One region of the Pandoraea sp. PE-S2R-1 genome, then DNA from elsewhere that is predicted to be linked to it. Evidence: riboswitches for the same ligand, from Rfam matches in the RefSeq annotation. Region 1 holds a riboswitch; the other holds the start of a gene.

Region 1 (7,913 bases):
GGCGTGCCCTATACCGAGCCGGGCCTGACCAATATGCAGGAAATCACCGGCGGCACGCCTTACGGCGCCACAACGCTCGCGGGCGCCGACGGCTCGCGCCATCCCAGCGCGAACGAGTTGAAGATCGCGAAGACGCAAGGCCGTCATGTGACGGAAATCGCGTCGGCACTCAAGCACGGCCGCACGCTGTAAGCGACCGCGCCCTCCCCTGATCAGCCACAGACCCGCCCACGGCCGGTCTGTGGCTGATATCGCACTGGCATCACGCCGGTAGCGAATCAACCTCAGATCAACTTCAGATCCTTCAGCACGGCACGGGCAATCCGGGCGCGCTTGGGCGCATCGGCGTCGCTGCGCATGTCCATGTTCAGCGCAACCGTGGTGATATTGCCGTCCCGCTCGATCCAGCCGACCCACCAGCCGATGTCGTGCTTGCCGTCGACATACCAGCCGGTCTTGCCGTGCAAGACGTAGTCCATGTTCGCTTCGGCAATCGAAATCTGCCGCACGATGTCCTGCGTGCGCGCCGAGAACGGCAACTGCCCGCGCGCCAGCCGTTGCAGGAATACCACCTGTTCACGCGCTGAGATTTGCAGGCTGTTATCGACCCAATACGCATCGGCCGCGGACCCAATGGTGTGATTTCCATAGCCCACCGCATCGAGTTTGCCCTGCGCAAAGGTCCGCGGAATCTTGCGCGAGACCACCTGATAGCACGGCAGACACGACACCCGGAACGCATCGCGCAGATTCATCGCGGCGTTCCAGCGCTTCATGCTGCGCGGCTGGCCGTCCCAAGGAATGATCTCGCGCTCGTTGTCGAGCGCCCCGGACTCCAGCGCCAGCAAGCTGTTGAAAATCTTGTACGTCGAAGCCGGCGACATGCGCTGATTGGCGCGAGTGCTGTCGTAGGCCTGATAGCCCCCGGTGCGGCCGTCGAGCACGATGATCGTGCCCTTCGCGCCTTCAGCCTCGAAATACTTGCCCCAATCGGCCCGTTCCACGATTTTTGGCGCTGCGGTATTGGCAGCATTTGCGGCATTGGCGATAGCGTCCGCATGCGCCGGTATCGCAACCGCCAACGGGGATAACAACGCGGCGGCGATCCGCAGCACAACGGCGCTACGACGCCAGCGAGAAAGCATCATCATTTTGGAGTCCTGATGTCAGTGGGTGGATGCAACGAGTGTCGTGAATCTCGAAGCGCTGGCCGGGCGCTCGCTTCCGAAAGCGCTTGCAGAATAGGAGGTGTTTCGACACGTGGAAAGTCACAGTGCCGTAACCGATGTAACCGCCGTATCATTGCCACGAAATCGGCGGATCCTGCCGGTCGTTGTTCCCCGTTCACCGCTCCTTTCTCGTGCGTCGCCATGCCTGACGATCGTGTCCGCCCACCTCACGCCTCCATGCCGACTGGCCCGTCCGCGCCCTCATCCCCGCTCGTCATCCGCCTCGATGCACCGCAGCACGTCGGCGATCAACCGGTGCGGTACCAGAGTCTGTGGTTGTTGATGCGCGTGTATTACGCGGCGCGCTACGAGTCGGCATCCGTGCCGCTTGCCGCGCTCAAATCGCGCTTCGCTCAGGCGGGCGACCTGCGCATGCTGGTGAGCCGGGCGTTCGCCGATTTCGCCGAATGGGGCGTCAGCGCCGGTTGGGGTGACGACCGGCAAGCCGACGCTCGCCTGCTGCCCACTCGCGGACGCGGCAGAGGGCCGTTCTGGCTGCCCAGCCACGAACTTGAGCGAATCGTCGTCACGATTGGCGGCGCCGTGCCCACCGACGAACGGCGCACGCTTGCCACCTTCCTCGGTCTTTCGCACGACACCCCGGCCACGCTCGACACCCCGGCGCTCGACTACGTGATGCAGGACATTGCGTTCTGGCATCACGTCACGCTCGGCAAACGCGACATGCAGGACGGCATCTTCTTCGCGCCGTCCGACCCTGCGCCTCACGGGCGCACCCGCACGCAGCGCACCGGTGCCATTCCGTCGTTTCATGCTGCGCAAGTCTGCGCGGTCGACGACGTTCAGCGCGGCATTGCCCTGCTGGCGGAGACCATCGTGTGGCGTCGCATGGGCGACGTGGCACGCGCGAAACGCACGCTGACAGCGCTCGCCGAGACGTTCGGCGCGAATCAGCCCACGCAGAATGCCTCGCCCACCTTGCGCGCGATGCACTGGATCGTGCAGGCCTGGCAGGCGTATGCCTTGCGCGACGAAGCGGGCGCCTTCGCGCATTTGCAGCGCATCAGCGACGATGCTTCGCTCGCACCGTGCCTCGTCTACAACCCGCGAATTCGATTCGAAACGCGCAACTTGCAAGCGCTGCTGTACAAGACGCACGCCGCACGCCCCGGGCCGCAGCCAGCGCGGGCGCAATCGGCGGCCGACGCCCTCGCCGCATTCTCCGACGCCCTGCAAGCCGCGTTCGAAGCCGACTCCATCGAGCTGGCTCAGCACGTCGCCGCGAATATCGGGCTCTCGCTGTGGCTGTTCTGGCAGGACTCGTTGATCGACCCGGCCCGGCGCCTCGCCGTGAGCGACGTGCAGCGGCAGGCACTGCGCTGGATCGGCTTGTCGGAATGGATTTGCGACCGCTTCGGTGTGGGCGGGAATTCCGTGTGGAATACGGTGTTCCTGCTGCGTATCGCGCGCGGTGCCGTGCCCGTGCGGCGCGACCCCGATCTGGCGACGCTGCGCGCGAGCACGCCGCTGGCCGTCGACGCGTTTCTCGACGCCGTGCAGCCGTTCGGCGCGCCATTCTCGCGCGCCAAGGGCTTTTCGAAATGGACGGATGTGGTGGCGACGACGCTGGCCGACCACGAGGATGGACGCGTGCGCTTCGAGCCGTTGCAGCTCGCCAACTTGTGGTTCGAAATGCTGTGGTTTGCGCTGCATCAGGACGGCGACTCGCCACAGGCCACCCACGCCGCCCAATCGCTCGGGCGTGTGCTGCCGATGCTGCCGCCGCCCGATCGCCGGTTCTTCCGCGACGCGTTACGGCTGATGCCTCGCGAGTTTCAGCGGGAGGTGCGGGTCGCGGAATAGCGTGATCCGCACCCTCTCGTGCGAACGTGCGAACCAGCGATTTAGCGCACGCCCTTCGGCGTCTTCGGCAGTGCCGAGCGGAACGAGATCGCCAGACGGTTCCATGCGTTAATGGTGCTCACCGCGAACGTCAGGTCGGCGATCTGCTTGTCGTCGAAGTGCTCGCGCAGGTCGGCAAAGACGGCATCCGGCACATGGCCGTCCTGCACGTTGGTCACGGCTTCGGTCCACGCCAGTGCGGCGCGCTCCGACGGCGAGTACAGCTCGGTTTCGCGCCATGCATCGAGCAGGTGCAGGCGACGGGCTTCGATGCCGACCTTGAGCGCGTCGGCCACGTGCATGTCGATGCAGAAAGCGCAGCCGTTGAGCTGCGAGGCGCGCAGCCACACCAGTTCCAGCAGTCCATCGGGCAGGCCGCAGTCATGGAAGTAGCCGCTCAGAGCCGCCAGGTGTTCGTAGGCACGCGGTGAGGCCTTGATGTAGTTCAGACGTTGCATTTTTAAGTCTCCGTTGTGTGTCGGGAAGTCAGTCGATGGATGTAACGATACGGCCTCTTGGCCTGCTTCGAAAGAGCCAAAACCGAATAGAATCGGTAGGCCAAAAAGACGCTGGAGACCGTCCCTATGCGCGACACATCCGACCTGAGCGGCCTGCGCCTCGCCGACGCCGCCCAAGCCACCGGCATGCCGACCTACCGCGCGCTGTACGAGCGTATTCGCGAGGGCATTCTCTCGGGCAAACTCGCGCCCTCGTCGCGGCTGCCGTCCACGCGCGCGTTGGCGAGTGAGCTTGGCGTCGCACGCGGCACCGTCGAAGCCGCCTACGAGCGGCTGGTGGCCGAAGGTTTCGTGATCGGACGCGGCGCCGCCGGCAGCCGCGTGAACCCGCACTTGAGTGGCGCACGGCTCGATGCGGCGGCCAAAGCGTTGCCTCGCGACCTCAACCACCGTTCCATCGGAGACGAAAAAACCGCCCGCGCGAACACTGGTGAGCCACCCGCTATCCGTAGCCCTCGCGCGCCGCACCGGAACCATCGCATCGAAAACCCGAGTTACGTGCCGCTCAGCGCGCACGGCACACCATTGCCGTTACAGAACGGCATGCCGGCCTTCGACGAATTCCCCCGCAAGCTGTGGGCGCGCCTTGCCGCACGCCATGCCCGCCACTTGCCAGCCGACGCGCTCAGCTATCAGGATGCCGCCGGTCTGGCGCCCCTGCGCGAGGCCATTGCCGGCTATCTGGCCATTGCGCGCGGCATTCACTGCGACCCGGCGCAAGTCATCGTCACCACGGGCTTTCAGGGCGCGCTGGCACTGATCGCCCGCCTGCTGTTGCAGCCGGGCGACGCCGTCTGGTGCGAAGACCCCGGCTATTTCCGGGCACACGAAGCCTTGCGGATGGTGAATGCAACGCTGGTACCGGTGCCGGTCGACAGCGACGGACTCGATGTCGCCGAGGGTGAGCGTCGTGCCCGCCACGCGCGGCTCGCGGTGATCACGCCCTCGCACCAGTCACCACTGTCGGTGGCGCTATCGCTGGAACGCCGTCTCGCCTTGCTCAACTGGGCGCAGGCCAATCAGGCATGGATCGTCGAAGACGACTACGACAGCGAGTTCCGCTATACCGGTGCGCCGTTGCCTGCCTTGAAGAGTCTGGACGGCGGCGAACGCGTGCTTTACGCGGGTTCATTCGGCAAGGTGCTGTTTCCCGGCCTGCGGCTTGGCTATCTCGTCGTGCCCCCCGCGTTATGCGACGCCTTTACGGCGGCCACCGCGCTGCTCTCCCCGGTGCACGGCTGGATCGAACAGGCGACCGTCACCGACTTCATCACGGAAGGCCATTTCAGCCGGCACATTCGCCGCATGCGGCAACTCTACGGTGAGCGCCGTGCGGCGCTGGCCGACGCGTTGCGGCAGCATCTTCCCGGGCGCATCGAACTCGCACATCAGGCGGGCGGCATGCATCTGCTGGGCTGGATCGAGCCGCATCGCGACGATCGTGCGGTGTGCCGCGCCGCCCACGTCCACGGGCTGGCGCCGGGGGCGTTGTCCTATTTCCGTATCGAGCGGCAATTACCGCCAGCCCTCGTGATGAGCTTCACGAATGTGCCGCAAGCGAGTGCCGACGACGTCGCCAAGCGCCTCGCGCGTGCGTTCGACGACGATGAAAAATCGCGCTGAAGATGACGCAGCGCAGCATTTTTACGTTGTCGCAACAGAACATTTTTCGGATGGTTTTCGGGACACATCGCGCTTGTGTTTGCGTGTCATGTCGGTGTATCGTTGCCGCAAAGCTAGCGCAGGGGTCCTGCAACGTGAGTTGTGGGTGAGAAATACCCTTAGAACCTGATCTGGATAATGCCAGCGCAGGGAGCGTAGAAGTCACTCGCCCCCGTTCATGCTCCTGAGCCGCTTTGCGCCGAATTTGTCGGCGTCAACACGTGCCCCGCCAGGAGACATTGCATGAACGCCAATCCGAAGTTCCTCTCAGCCAACGCGCGCGTGGACGAAGCCGCGATCGCACCGCTGCCCAATTCCCGCAAGATCTATGTGAACGGTTCGCGCCCGGACCTCCGTGTTCCGATGCGTGAAATCTCGCAATCGGACACGCCCACGAGCTTCGGCGGCGAAAAGAACCCGCCGATTTTCGTCTACGACACGTCGGGTCCGTACACCGATCCGGACGCCAAGATCGACATCCGCTCGGGCCTGCCCGCCGTGCGCGCCGCATGGATCGAAGAACGTGGCGACACTGAAGCGCTGCCGGGTCTTTCATCGGCTTATGGCCGCGAGCGTGCCGACGACTCGGCGACGACCGACCTGCGTTTCCCGGGCCTGCACCGCACGCCGCGCCGCGCCAAGGCCGGCAAGAACGTGACGCAGATGCACTACGCGCGTCAGGGCATCATCACGCCCGAGATGGAATACATTGCCATTCGCGAAAATCTGCGCCGTCAGGAATACATCGAGAGCGTGCGCAACGCCGGCCCGCAGGGCGAGCGCCTTGCCAAGCTGCTCTCGCGCCAGCACCCGGGTCAGCACTTCGGTGCCAGCCTGCCTGCCGAAATCACGCCGGAATTCGTGCGTAGCGAAATCGCCCGCGGCCGCGCCATCATCCCGAACAACATCAATCACCCGGAATCGGAGCCGATGATCATCGGCCGCAACTTCCTCGTGAAGATCAACGCGAACATCGGCAATTCCGCCGTGACGTCGTCGATCGGCGAAGAAGTCGACAAGATGACGTGGGCCATCCGCTGGGGCGGCGACACGGTCATGGATCTGTCGACCGGCAAGCACATCCACGAAACGCGCGAGTGGATTCTGCGCAACAGCCCGGTGCCGATCGGCACGGTGCCGATCTATCAGGCGCTCGAAAAGGTCAACGGCAAGGCCGAAGACCTGACGTGGGAAATGTTCCGCGACACGCTCATCGAACAAGCCGAGCAAGGCGTCGACTACTTCACGATCCACGCCGGTGTGCGTCTCGCGTACGTGCCGATGACCGCCAACCGCATGACGGGTATCGTGAGCCGTGGCGGTTCGATCATGGCCAAGTGGTGTCTCGCACACCACAAGGAAAGCTTCCTGTACACGCACTTCGAAGAGATTTGCGAAATCATGAAGGCCTACGACGTGGCCTTCTCGCTGGGCGATGGCCTGCGTCCGGGCTCGATTTACGACGCCAACGACGAAGCCCAGCTCTCGGAACTGAAGACGCTCGGCGAACTCACGCAAATCGCGTGGAAGCATGACGTGCAGGTGATGATCGAAGGCCCGGGCCACGTGCCGATGCAGCTCATCAAGGAGAACATGGATCTCCAGCTCGAGTACTGCGACGAAGCCCCGTTCTACACGCTCGGACCGCTGACGACGGACATCGCCCCCGGCTACGACCACATCACGTCGGGCATCGGTGCCGCGACCATCGGCTGGTACGGCACGGCCATGCTCTGCTACGTCACGCCGAAGGAACACCTGGGTCTGCCGAACAAGGACGACGTGAAGGAAGGCATCATCACGTACAAGCTCGCAGCACACGCGGCCGATCTGGCCAAGGGTCACCCGGGCTCGCAGATTCGCGATAACGCGCTGTCGAAGGCTCGCTTCGAGTTCCGCTGGGAAGACCAGTTCAACCTCGGTCTCGATCCGGACAAGGCGCGCGAATTCCACGACGAGACGCTGCCGAAGGATTCGGCCAAGGTGGCGCACTTCTGCTCGATGTGCGGCCCGCACTTCTGCTCGATGAAGATCACGCAGGACGTGCGCGACTACGCTGCCAAGCAAGGCCTCACGGAAGAAGCCGCGCTCAAGCAAGGCATGGAAGTCAAAGCGGTCGAGTTCGTGAAGAAGGGTGCCGAGATTTATCAACGCACCTGATTGATGCTTTGATCGGTGCGTTGAATGGTACGGTCTGGCAGCGCTGTTGATTAGCGGTTGTTTTGCCGCTGATTGGTAGCTGACCGGCAGATGATGTGCCAATGAGAAAACGCGTCCGGGAGTGATCCCGGACGCGTTTTTTATGCGTTATACGTTATGCGTTAGTGGTGCATCAAACATCGGAATAGTCGTAGTTCTCCTCGGCATCATTCCCACCGAACGCTTTGATCGTGGGCACATTCTGGGCCGTCATTTCATTGCGCAGGCGCCGGCAGGCTTCGTGCGGACGCAACGACGTGTGCATCGAAGTCGCCAGTGCGGTGAAGGACTGTGTATCGGTCACGGGTAACCGTGCCGACTGCATGACGTCCGCGTGCCGCATGCCCCAGTGACCGTCGCCGATCTGTTCGATACCCAACGCCAGTTTGGCCCAGTCGTTGGAACACACGGCAACCGTTGCGGGAAGGTCGTTGCGAGCCAT
Region 2 (7,913 bases), on a different contig from region 1:
GACAGGCAGTACTGGCAGTTGCCCGCGGGATTTTACAGGCGGGCGGCCGGCACCGCAGAACCCCGTTCCGATGCGCGTAACGGGGAAAAACGTAACCCCGGCAAGGACTTAGGAAGGGTTTGATCGGCGCAGCTGTTGCGCCGTTGCTACAATATGCCGCTTTGGGCAATAAACCATTGATTGTTATGCAGTCTTCTCCGGCCGGGCCTGACGCCAGCGCGCCTGCGCCCTCGACTCGATTTCAGACGCGTCCGATGCGCCCCGCCGACCTTCCCCAAGTGTTGGTGGTGCAGGCACAGGCCTATGGCGACGTGATGCTGGAATCGGAAGCCACGCTGGGCTCGCGTCTGGCGCTGTCCCCCGCCACCTGCTGGGTTGCCGTGGATGAAGCCGCCGTGGTGGCCGGGTATCTGTTCACGCATCCGTGGCAACTCGCCGCCCCGCCACCGCTCGACATGGCACTCGACGCCCTGCCCGATGCCCCCGATTGCTGGTACGTCCACGATATGGCGCTCGCGCCACGTACGCGAGGCGCGGGCGTAGCGGCTCGCCTGTACGAAGCCGCATTGGCCTCGGCACAGACACTTGGGCTTGCCGCCTCCGCGCTCGTTGCAGTGCAGCAATCGCAAGGCTTCTGGGCGCGTTTCGGCTACGTGGCCGCTGCCGACGTCTCACCGCTGATCGCGGCGAAGCTGGCCGGTTACGGCGACGGCGCGGTGTTCATGACGCGTACGTTGTAATTCGGGCGGCAGTGCACGGCACATCGCCGCCACCCTCACCACCTCCCGCACACGACGTCACGCCCTCACCCGTCGTCATGCCCGTTTCGCAAATTCCGTTTGCATGCCCTTGACGGCCACTGCCACGTCGGCGGCCTCCGTCACGGCGCGCACCACAGCCGTGCAACCCACGCCAGTCTCCAGCACCTGCGGCAAGTTCTGCGCATCGATGCCGCCGATGGCAACGAGCGGGTAGTGCGGCGAAATCAGCTTCACGTAGCGCGCGAGCTTGGCCAGCCCTTGCGGCGCGGTGGCGATGACCTTGGTCGTCGTCGGGAACACGGCCCCCACGGCCAGATAGCTCGGGCGGAAGTGGTGAGCCGCGAGAATCTCGTAATAGCCGTGCGTGCTGATGCCCAGTCGCATGCCGCTTGCGTGCAGCGTTTCAACTTCAGCGGCGGAAAGCGCCGCCATGTCCTCCTGCCCCAGATGCACGCCGTAGGCGTTTGCCTTCGCCGCTTCGCGCCAATGGTCATTGATGAACCATGCGCTGTCGTGTGTCACGCGCTTGCCGGCGGCCACCGTGCGCGCGATCTCCGACGTTAGCGCGGGATGGGCCGGGTCCTTGACGCGAAGCTGCACGGTGCCGACCTGAAGGTCAGCCATGCGCTCGCACCAGTCGGCATCGGGGAGGACCGGGTACAACCCCAGCCGTGCCGGACACGCGGGAAATTCACCGGGGCTCGGCACCTGACCAACCACTTCCGGGAACGTCGCCAACACCGTCGGCCAATCCCCCAGTGCGTCGGCATCTTCTGCCCGCGCATGGCTTCCGTCGGTACGCCACGCGCGGCCAAGCACGAGTGCGTCGTGCGGCGCAAAGCCGCAATCGAGAAACGCGGCGAACGCGGGGAAAAACGCAGGATCGTCCACGCCGGCCACGCGATAGATCTCGCCGTCCGCATACAACGTGTCTTCGACGCCACCGCGCGGCAACGCACGCGAGCACAGCACAACCGCACCCGCCGCACGCCACACGTCGATCTGCACCGAGGTGCCGGTATCCAGTGCACCTTGCGGCGTCAGCGGCCACCAGAACACGTCACCTTTGGCAAAACCGCCCGGCGGCACCTGCGCGTGCAGTCGCCATTGCGCGGTAGTCCGGGCATCCGGCCAAGGCGCGAGACGAGCGCGGATCGCGCTGGCCGCCTGTTGCCACGCCAGCGCAAGCGGCGCATCCGCCGGCAGGCACTGCACGTGATGCAAAGGATCGATATGCCCTGAATCACCGGGCGTTCGTGCAGCCGCGCGGGCGGACATCGTCATGAGTAGTCCTTGCTGTGCCAGAACGGCACGCCGACCACCGGCGTGCTGGCCTCGGCGCTCTCGCGCTCGGCCATCGGCCCGGCGAGCCACGCACTGCGACCCGCCTTGATGGCAGACGCGAACGCACCGGCCATTTCCACCGGTTGCGCCGCCAGCGCCACGGCCGTGTTCAGCAGCACGCCATCGAAACCCCATTCCATCACCTGACAGGCATGCGACGGCAGACCGAGACCCGCATCGACGATGAGCGGCGTGTCGGGCAGGCGATCGCGCAGCAAGCGCAGGCCATACGGATTGATCACACCCTTGCCGGTGCCGATCGGCGCGCCCCACGGCATCAGCGCCTGACAACCGACGTCGAGCAGACGGCGGCACAGCACCAGATCCTCGGTGCAGTACGGCAGCACCTTGAAGCCGTCGCGAATCAATTGTTCAGCGGCCGTGACGAGACCAAACGGGTCGGGCTGCAACGTGTAGTCGTCACCGATGAGTTCGAGCTTGATCCAGTCGGTCTCGAACACTTCGCGCGCCATTTGCGCGGTGGTCACCGCTTCCTGGACGGAATGGCAGCCCGCCGTATTGGGCAGCACGGGCACGGCGAGGCGTCGCAGCGTGTCCCAGAAATGGCTTTCCGACGCCTGCGCGCCGGTGCCCGAGAGTTGACGGCGCAGCGCCACGGTCACCATGCCGGGGCGGGCGGTGTCGATGGAATCGTTCAGCGCCTGCAACGACGGATAGCGCGCGGTGCCGAGCAAAAAGCGGCTGCCGAAGCGGGTGTCATAGAGGGTCAGCGCGTCGCGCGTGCTGCCTGCGGCCACGTTGGCCGATTCGGTAATTGCGTTCATTTCAGCCTCCGGCGACCGGTTGCACGACATCGACTTTGTCGCCCGGCACGAGCGCGCGCGCAGCGTATTGGGTCTTGGGCACGAACTGCCCGTTCACGGCGGCCGCGAACGGCGGCTTGGCGCCGTAGGCCGCCAGTGCGTCGGCAAGCGTTGCCGCGTCTGCCACGCTCAGCGTCTGTTGATTGATCTGGATATCCATTGCGTACTGTTCCCTCTCAAGCCCGGCGGAACAGGTCCGGCCAAGGCCGGCTTGCTCGCCACGTCTCCCAATCGAGCGCGTCTCCTACTGCCGTTGGCGCGCCCTTCGTTTGCATCAATGCCTGCGCCAGTGCGCACGCTTCGCCCGTCACCGCCGGCGCCAGCAGATAGCCGTGCCGGTAGAGGCCGTTCACGCGCAACAGCCGCGCACCGTCCCACTGCACGCGCGGCAGGTGATCGGGCAGCGCCGGGCGGCAGTTGACGTTCAACTCGACGATGCGCGCCTCACCGAACGCAGGGTTCAGCGAATGCGCCGCCGAGAGCAATTCGAGCGCCGAGCGCACCGTCATCGGCGACATGTCTTCAGATTCGAGCTCGGTCGCGCCGATCACATAGAGATCGTTCTCTTTAGGCGCGATGTAGATCGGATAGCGCGGATGCAGCAATCGCACCGGACGGCGCAGGCCGATCCCCGGCGCGTGAATGCGCACGACTTCGCCGCGCACACCGCGAAGCTGCGTGAGCGCAGCGCGTGCGCCCAGGCCGCGACAGTCGATGACGAGACCCGCGTCGGGGTAGTCCCCTTCGGTAATTTCGGTGTTCCAGTGCAATTCGGCACCGGCTTTTGCCAGCCCAGCGGCGAGTGCACGCAGCAACTGGCGGTTATCGAGCTGGCCCTCGTTGGGCAGCAGCCAGCCTTCCTGAAAGCGTCCGGCGAGCGCGGGCTCGACTTCGGCGAGCGATTTCGCCCCTTGGCCGCCGAGGCGTTCTACACCACCACGCAGCAACTCAGGCGGGGCGTTGGCGCGCATGCGGCGGTCGAACATCACGGCTTCGGCGCGGTCGGGCTGGTGCCACACGACGAGCGTGCCGTTGCGTTGGAAAAACACGTGTTCGGGCAGGCCGTCGATCAGCCCGGGCCAGCGCTCGAGCCCGACGGCGCCCATTTCGACGATGCTCGGCTCGGCCACGGCCGCTTCGGCCAGCGGCGCGAGCATCGCGGCGGCGACCCAGCCGGCGGCAGACGAGCCGTCGGCATCGCCGCGCTCATAAAGCGCGACGCGCGCGCCGGCGCGAATCAGTTGCCACGCGACGAGACGGCCGGACAGCCCCCCGCCGAGCACGGCAACGTCGGGACGTGAAGTCGTGGCGCTCATACGCGCACGCCCGCACAGGCCATCTCGGCGTGCAGGCACTCAGGGCAATGCGAAGGAATTTGCGGAAGGTAACGCATGGGGTCCTTTCCTCATGAAAGCAAAAGGACGAAACGGTGCCAGGCACCTTACCCCACTGGAGGAGTCGGAAACTTCCCACGCCGGTATTACCCGGGTCGGGTGCAAAGGGTCTCTCTCAGCCCCGCGATCGTCACGCATGGTCTACACCCGCGTCAGATACGGAGCACCCCTGTTTCGCCCGCAGCCATTACAACATAGATGCCGACGCCCGTGCAAGCTGGCTTCCCGGGTGGGTAGACGCTCGACGCGTCTCGTTTTTTGACGTTTTTCCCGGGCGTTGTAACAGCGCGTAAACTGAATTTCGGCGTGACGCGAGCCCTGGGCCGGGAATCGTGCAACACACTGAGGAAGACGACGGTCAAACGAACCGTCGGGTACCGGTGAAGCCGTCGGGGCGTCATCGGGCACTCGATCCGGAACACGCGCGGCCGCGCGCCTCCGGGCACTCCCCATAACACGTTGCACCACTGCGGCAACGCCGCCAGACGATCATGGCCCACACGCCGACGCCACCCACGCCACCCGCCTCGCCGGAGGTTCCGCCGCCGGGCGCCACCGATCCGGCGAAGCCGGCGCCAACGCCCCCGAAATCGCCCACGGCATGGCAACTGATCCGGCCGTACTGGGTCTCCGAAAAGCGTTGGGAAGGACGCCGCCTGCTGCTGCTCGTGATCGCCCTGAATCTCGCGGTGGTGTTCATCAACGTGCGCCTGAACGCGTGGAACGCGCGCTTTTACGACGCCCTCGACAAGCGCAACTGGCCGATCTTCACTTCGTCGCTGATGGAGTTCGCCGTGCTGGCGTTCAGCTTCATCATCATCGCGACGTTTCGCACGTACTTCCGGCAGATGCTGGAAATCAAGTGGCGGCAGTGGGTTACCGATACGAATCTGACGAAGTGGTTCACGCGTCAGGCGTATTACCGCATCGAGCGCGATCATCTGGCGGACAACCCCGACCAGCGTATTTCCGAGGACATTCGTACGCTGGTGAATTCCTCGCTGGCGCTCTCGCTGGACCTGCTGACCACGCTCGTCTCGCTGTTCTCGTTCGTGACGATTCTCTGGACGATTTCGGGTGCCGTCTCGTTCGCGCTTGGCACGATGAACGTGACGGTGCCCGGCTACATGGTCTGGGTCGCGGCCCTGTATGCCGTGGTCGGCTCGTTCTTCATCTTCAAGGTCGGCCGCCCGCTCGTCGGACTCAGCTATCGCCAGCAACAAGTGGAAGCCGACTTCCGTTTTCTGCTGGTACGGCTGCGTGAAAGCTCGGAGCAGATCGCGCTGTATCGCGGCGAAGGCGCGGAGCTTTCGCGCCTGAAATCGGCCTTTGGCGCGGTGCGCGACAACTGGTGGCAGATCATGGTCGTCACCAAGCGGCTGATTTTCGCGAACTCGATTTACGGTCAGATAGCCATCGTGTTTCCGATCATGGCAGCGGCGCCCCGGTACTTCGCGGGCGCCTTCACGCTGGGCGTGCTGATGCGCATCATCGATGCGTTCGGACAGGTCAGCGATGGTTTCTCGTGGTTCGTGAACAGCTTCACGACGCTGGCCGACTGGAAAGCCACGATCAACCGGTTACGGGAATTTACACGCGTGATCGACGAACCGCCGCGCGCCGGCGGCATTGCGGTGGTCCCCGCGCAGGCCGGTGCAGCACCCGCGTTCACCGCCACCGATCTGCAACTCGCGCTGCCGAACGGCGCACCGCTCGCGAACGTCGGCTCGTTTGCCTTCGCACGCGGCTCGCGCTGGCTGGTGCGCGGGCGCTCCGGCTGCGGCAAGAGCACGATGTTGCGCGCGCTGGCCGGGCTGTGGCCATTCGGCAGTGGACAGGTCGACGTGCCCGCCAATGCGCGCGTCCTGTTCCTGTCGCAACAGAGCTATCTGCCGATCGATACGCTGGCGGCTGCGCTTGCCTTCCCGTCGCCGCCGCAAAGCTTTACCGATGCGCAGTATCGCGATGCACTCGCTGCGGTGAGCCTCGGGCAATACAGCAACGATCTGCAAACCGTCGCGCATTGGGCACGGCGTCTGTCGGGCGGCGAACAGCAACGGCTCGCGGCAGCCCGTGCGCTGCTTCAGAAACCCGACTTCCTCTTTCTCGATGAAGCGACCAGCGCGCTCGATGTCGAAACCGAGGAAGCCGTGTACGACGCGCTGCACGCTAATCTTCCCGATACGACGATGGTCAGTGTTGCGCATCGCGAGACACTCGGCCGATTCCATCAGCACACCATGACGCTGCATCCTGTCGAGGAGGTTGCGCCACCGCGCGCGGTTGGCGCGGCATAGTGATTTGCGCCTCGTTTCACCGCTGCTTTCGGCATTCGCACAACGGTATTGGCCGCGTCTTTGTTCACTTCCTAATTAATATTGACGCGGCTATTCCACGCCTCGCCCCGTTTGGCATAATCACACGCACCCTCCGCTTTATCCGGGCTCACTGTGATTACCCCTACTTCTTCGTCCGGCGGCCACGCCAGACGCACTATCGTCGTGACCGGTGCCGCCTCTGGCATCGGTGCCGCCATCGCACGACACCTCGCCGCCCCCGACACGCAACTTCTGCTGCACACACGCGGCAGTTCCCCTGAGAGCCAACAGCGGCTCGCCGACGTTCGCACCCTGTGCGAATCGCTCGGCGCGAACTGCGCTGTGTGGCTGGGCGATCTCTCGGATGTGTCTGCGGCCGCGCGACTGATCGACGCCGCCCGCGACGCCTTCGGCCCTATCGATCAGATCGTCAGCAATGCGGGTTTCGCGACACGCCAAAGTCTCGCTGACATCGACGACGAGGCCTTTGCTCACGCACTGGCGGCCATGCCCGGCACCTTCGCCGCGCTGCTGCGCTGCGCCCTGCCCGACTTGCAACGCTCGTCGCGCGCGAGCATCGTCGCGATCAGCTCGTTCGTCGCGCATCGTATCGCCGCGAACACGACCGGTTTCCCCGCGACAGCCGCCGCGAAAGCCGCCATCGAAGCGCTCGCGAAAAGCGCCGCCGCCGAGTACGCGCGCGCCGGTATTACGGTGAACTGCGTGGCACCGGGCTACACCCGCAAGGACGGCGGACACTCCGCGATGGACCCGGCCGCATGGCAACGCGCTGCCGACGCCACCCCGACCGGCCGCCTCTGCGAACCCGATGACATTGCCGCACTCGCCGCCTTCCTGCTCGGCCCGCACGCCCGGCAGATCACCGGCCAGGTCATTCACGTCGACGGCGGCCTGACGATTTAACACCGCGTCAGAACAACAACACCGTGCGACGGCACAGGTGACCGGCGCAGGCAGCGCTGGCAGCACACACATAACGACAAATACACGATTCACCGAGGAGTCTTCATGGCATTTTTTTCCTGGTTCAACGAACTCAACACGAAGGAACGCAAGGCCCTGTATGCGGGCTTTGGCGGCTACGCCGTCGACGCGTTCGACTTCATGATCTATTCGTTTCTGATCCCGACGCTGATCGCCGCATGGGGCATGACGAAGGGTGAAGCCGGCATGATCGCGACCAGTTCGCTGATCTCGTCAGCGGTCGGCGGATGGCTCGCCGGGATTCTCGCGGACCGCTACGGCCGCGTT

The links. Region 1 has a riboswitch for thiamine pyrophosphate ahead of thiC (phosphomethylpyrimidine synthase ThiC). Riboswitches for the same ligand answer to the same signal wherever they lie in the genome.
Region 2: it holds a riboswitch for thiamine pyrophosphate, as region 1 does, so the genes downstream of both, CDV44_RS00790 (FAD-dependent oxidoreductase) here and thiC (phosphomethylpyrimidine synthase ThiC) in region 1, are expected to answer to the same signal.

The regions. Positions count from the first base shown of each region.
Region 1 covers NZ_NGUR01000017.1:364,761-372,673, reverse strand. Annotated here, with positions in the region: gene wrbA (NAD(P)H:quinone oxidoreductase) at 1-192, shown strand, start outside; gene blaOXA (OXA-62 family carbapenem-hydrolyzing class D beta-lactamase) at 285-1,151, opposite strand; gene CDV44_RS25625 (hypothetical protein) at 1,407-3,053, shown strand; gene CDV44_RS25620 (carboxymuconolactone decarboxylase family protein) at 3,095-3,550, opposite strand; gene CDV44_RS25615 (PLP-dependent aminotransferase family protein) at 3,677-5,233, shown strand; TPP riboswitch at 5,344-5,442, shown strand; gene thiC (phosphomethylpyrimidine synthase ThiC) at 5,516-7,432, shown strand; gene CDV44_RS25605 (hypothetical protein) at 7,605-7,913, opposite strand, start outside.
Region 2 covers NZ_NGUR01000002.1:171,134-179,046, forward strand. Annotated here, with positions in the region: gene CDV44_RS00770 (GNAT family N-acetyltransferase) at 255-740, shown strand; gene CDV44_RS00775 (thiamine phosphate synthase) at 816-2,045, opposite strand; gene CDV44_RS00780 (thiazole synthase) at 2,042-2,890, opposite strand; gene thiS (sulfur carrier protein ThiS) at 2,892-3,089, opposite strand; gene CDV44_RS00790 (FAD-dependent oxidoreductase) at 3,106-4,245, opposite strand; TPP riboswitch at 4,379-4,504, opposite strand; gene CDV44_RS00795 (ABC transporter ATP-binding protein/permease) at 4,815-6,620, shown strand; gene CDV44_RS00800 (SDR family oxidoreductase) at 6,777-7,565, shown strand; gene CDV44_RS00805 (MFS transporter) at 7,671-7,913, shown strand, end outside.